One region of the Ruegeria sp. F11 genome, then DNA from elsewhere that is predicted to be linked to it. Evidence: riboswitches for the same ligand, from Rfam matches in the RefSeq annotation. Region 1 holds a riboswitch; the other holds the start of a gene.
What was found. Region 1 has a riboswitch for cobalamin ahead of ACR0NJ_RS05645 (DUF1636 family protein). Riboswitches for the same ligand answer to the same signal wherever they lie in the genome.
Positions count from the first base shown of each region.

Region 1 (2,199 bases):
CTGCGCGTCGAAATCGGGGCTGGTCTTGTACCAGCCGGTGATGCCGGTCAGGCCAACGATCTTGTCCTGCAGGCCAAGCGCAAAGGCCATATCGGTCATGTTCATATCATGCACGACCAGGCGCTCGGGCTGGGTGTCAAACACCAGCGGCTCACCGCAGTTATCGACCGTGACTTCATGCGCCGCCGCGCCGCTTGCAAGACCGGTGATCAGCGCCACGGACCAGAGTTTCTGCTTCATCCTAAATCCTCATAAGGTGACAGTTTACGTTTTCGGATATCGAGCGCGGGGATCACGCGGCCTTCATGCTGAAAGCACAGGTAATCCACGCCAAAGGTTTCGCGGACGCGGTCTGGGGTCAGTACCTCGCTCACCGGTCCAAAGCCGGTCAGGCGCGTGGCCTTCATCAGGGCGACATGGGTCGCGAATTCCGGGATCATGACCAGATCGTGCACGATCATGACAACCGTCACGCCCAGTTCAGCCACCAGCGACAGCATGTGGCCCTTGGCATCGGGGTCCAGATGATTGGTGGGTTCGTCCAGGAACAGCAAATCCGGATTTTGGGCCAAAGCCCGCGCGATATGGGCGCGCTGCCTTTCCCCACCGGACAGCCTGCCCAGCGGCTTTTCTGCCAGATGCGACAGCCCGGTGACATCCAGAACCCGCTTCAGATCGGTTGCATGATCCTTGGCCGATCTTTCCGCTTTGATGGGAATTTGGCCCAACGCCACATATTCCCGCAACCGCAGCCGACTGTCCGGGAACTCCTGCTGGCCGACCACAGCAATCGTCCGCGCCCGCTGCGTGGCAGAGAGTTTGCGCAGGCTTTGACCGCGAATACGAACATCCCCGAACGCGAGGCGTTCGGCCCCGCAGAGCAGTTTCAGCAACGTGGTCTTGCCCGCGCCATTCGGGCCAGCAATCGCCAGAATCGAACCCTCTTCGACGCTGAACGAGGTGTCCTGCAACAGAACGTCGCCGTTCAGCGCGTAATACTCCAAACCCTCGGCCACCAGAAAGCTCATGCCTCATCCTCCGATGGCAGGCGGGGCAGGCGCGATAGGGTTTTGGTCAGCAGGGCAGGGGGACGGTCCGAGGCACTGGTCCAGCCGTCTGGCGTGTCGCGATACTGGCAGGCGAACTCGACCAGCGCGGTCAGGTCCTTTTCGGTCTGAATATCGCCGAACAGATACTGGGCCTTGCCCGGTGCCTGCAGGCCCACGGTCATGGGCCGTTCACACCCTGCCATGCAGGCGATCAGGCGGGTTTTGAAACCTTCAGGAAGCTGGCGGTCCAGAACGTCTTTCGCAACGTCCGCCGAAACAGGCCCCTGACAGGTCTCACAAATCAGCACGTAGTGATCAGTATCGTTCGGCATTCTTCGCCCCGAAAAATGCCAAATGCAGACAGATGCTGCCGGTATCTTGAACACGCACGCGTGCCATCAAAGCCTCCTTCCAGGACGCCCCGCCCCGGGTTGGTTGAACATATGATGGCAGGTCTCCTGACTTGCGGGTCGTTGCTCGACCAACCTTCCCGGCCCTCGGGCCAGTGGCGATTTGGCGTCGCTCTCCGCCTACAGTTGCGGGGGCAGTCACGGCATTGGCCCACAAAGGCCGCACCGTATTCCCATTTTCATCCCTCGGGCACGCCGTCGGGAACCATCCCGTGCAGCTAGTCCGGGGACGGAATATTTGTCAAGAGCGTGGGTTCGACTGCGCCACGCTGACGCCGGTCAATAATCCGCGACAAGAAGGAAATCGGGTTCGGCGTCTTCCTCGATCGTGGCGAAGCGCGGGATCGGGTCTTCGAACACATTGTCGGTGCGGTCGTCATTAACGGTCGAGACCTCGCCAATCAGACAGTCGCCGCGTTCCGCCCAGAAGGCGTGCCAGATGCCGGGCATGAGCGTGACGCTTTGCCCCGGCGCGAGCCGCAAAAGCTCACCGGGCTGGATGGTCACGGGGCAACCGTCGCTGGGCACGACAACGGGAGTGTCCCGGTCGATCCCTCCATCTGCGTCCGAGGCGTAAATCTCCATCACCAGATCACCGCCACCCCGGTTGATGATATCCTCGGCCTTCACGATATGGCGATGCATCGGGGACAGTTGCTTGTCGCGCGAGATCAGCAGTTTCTCCGCGTATAGCATCCCGCGCCCGAGACTCAGGTCATTTGCGTCGCCATTGCGCAGGG
Region 1 is NZ_JBQFOW010000003.1:249,043-251,241, forward strand. Features, by position in the region: gene ACR0NJ_RS05635 (ABC transporter substrate-binding protein) at 1-240, opposite strand, end outside; gene ACR0NJ_RS05640 (ABC transporter ATP-binding protein) at 237-1,028, opposite strand; gene ACR0NJ_RS05645 (DUF1636 family protein) at 1,025-1,381, opposite strand; cobalamin riboswitch at 1,481-1,684, opposite strand; gene ACR0NJ_RS05650 (D-lyxose/D-mannose family sugar isomerase) at 1,739-2,199, opposite strand, start outside.

Region 2 (2,199 bases), on a different contig from region 1:
TTTCAGGTAATAAGACGCGGGCGGCGTCTTGATGTCCATGGTGAAGGACTTGTCCTGATAATAGGTGATCACGGTCGGGCAAGGGGCACCCTGCTCCATATCTGCGGTCTTGGCGTTGAACGCCTTGCAGAATTCCATGATATTGATGCCGCGCTGACCCAGAGCGGGGCCAACTGGAGGCGACGGGTTCGCCTGACCTGCAGGAACCTGCAGTTTCATTGTACCAGCAAGCTTCTTGGCCATTTGGTTTTCCTTTCAACTCGGGCGAAACGCGTTTCGCCCAGACTATGTTGCGTGGTCCGGCCCGGGATCGCGATCCCGGCAACCTCCCACGAGAGAATCTCGCCCGAAGACGATAGAGGCGGCGTTTATAGGGGAATGTGGGGGTTGGCAAGGGGGCGGCTTGCAGTTTCGAAAGCTGAGTTATGCCCACTCCTGACAGCTTGTGTCACAAAACCGTCCAGATGGGTCTGCGGCGCGGCGGGCACCACAGACCGTTGGTTTCGCGCTTATGCTGCCGCGTTGTGCAAACGGTGCGTAAAGATGCCCCGGTCGGTCAAGGTCCGCAGGCCTTTCGCGCCAGCCAGAACGGCCAGGTCGGCCAGCGGCTCGATCAGGATCACCAGCAAGTACGCCATGCCAAAGCTTGTCACCGCCGAGATGTTCTCGGCCCCAACGCCTTGCCCGTAGATTGCCCAGAAGGCTACCCAGGCAACCACGCCACCCTGATACACAGCGGACAGTTTCAGCACGTCCGAATAGCGCAAATCGACATAGCTGATGGTTTGCGGGATGATTTTTCTGGCCAGCGCGTCCACTGCAAAAAGCGGAAAAAGCAGGGTCGAGATGTTGACGAAGTACATTGGTACATCAGACGGTGCAAACAAGAAACCCTGAATTGCCAGACCGCCCGCTAGACCAAGGGCTGCCGGACCGGCCCCGAGCAGCAGAAACAGGGTTGTACCAAGTATGAAATGCACCTCTGAGATGCCGACAGCAAAGTGCGGAAAGACTTCGAAGAAGATAAAAACGCCGATAGCGGCCACAACCGAGCGCACGCAAAATGACGCTATGGAATGAGTTTTCAAATCATCGCCAATCAACTTCAAAGAATAGCCAGCAGCGGCTGCAGCCGTACCATAGGCGAGGACCATTTTCGCGCCGTCGACGACGCCAGGTTCGATGTGCATTATAGAGTTCCTTTCGCGTCCACCCGACGCATATAGAAGGGCCGGATTTCCGGCGGTTGCATTAAGATGGCAGGTATCCTGACTCGTAGCTCTGATAGTTCGGCTACTTACAGTTGCGGGGGCAGTCCGGGCATCTCACCCGGTTCCCAATTAAGACCTCCTCTCGAAGGCCACCATCAACGCGACACTACATGACCGCAGGCTGCGGGCAAGCTCTGTCTGCGACATGTAAGCGTACGCCCGCGAATCTTAAAAAACATTTGGCGTGAACGTCTCGGGCAACGTAATTCCGTAACGCTGCCGACAAAAAAAGCCGCGATGCCCTAAACATCGCGGCCGAAAGCAATTCCTTGCGGGGCGCCTCAGCCCTGCTTCGTAACCTGCGTAAAGTCCAGTTCCACCGGCGTCTCGCGGCCAAAGATCGAAACCGAGACTTTCAGCTTCTGCGCCTCGTCGTCCACGCCTTCGACCATGCCGTCGAAATCCTCGAACGGGCCGTCGTTGACCTTGACCTTTTCGCCCACCTCGAAGGTGATCATCAGCTTGGGCGCTTCTTCGCCTTCCTGAACGCGGTTCAGGATCTGGTTCACCTCGGCATCGCGCATCGGCATCGGGCGACCCTGCGGGCCCAGGAAACCGGTGACGCGGTTGATCGAGTTGATCAGGTGGTAGCCCTGATCCGACATTTCCATATGCACCAGCACATAGCCCGGCATAAAGCGGCGCTCGGTGGTGACCTTCTTGCCCCGGCGCACTTCGATCACCTCTTCGGTGGGCACCAGAACCTCGTCGATATCGTCCTCAAGGCCCTGCTCGGCCACCGACGTGCGGATCTGCTCTGCGATCTTCTTTTCGAAATTCGAAAGAACGCTGACCGAGTACCACCGTTTCGCCATGAACCTGTCGTCCTTGTTTGCCTTCGGTCGCATCCTGTTGGCCGGATGCACCGGTATTGAAATCCTATCGCGTGACCCGGAATAAAAAGCGGCGCGCGGTCCGAATCGCCGCA
Region 2 is NZ_JBQFOW010000002.1:386,507-388,705, reverse strand. Features, by position in the region: gene rplK (50S ribosomal protein L11) at 1-243, opposite strand, end outside; gene ACR0NJ_RS04470 (energy-coupling factor ABC transporter permease) at 510-1,190, opposite strand; cobalamin riboswitch at 1,242-1,383, opposite strand; gene nusG (transcription termination/antitermination protein NusG) at 1,553-2,086, opposite strand.
Region 2: linked by a shared signal. The riboswitch ahead of ACR0NJ_RS04470 (energy-coupling factor ABC transporter permease) and the one ahead of ACR0NJ_RS05645 (DUF1636 family protein) in region 1 are both predicted to bind cobalamin.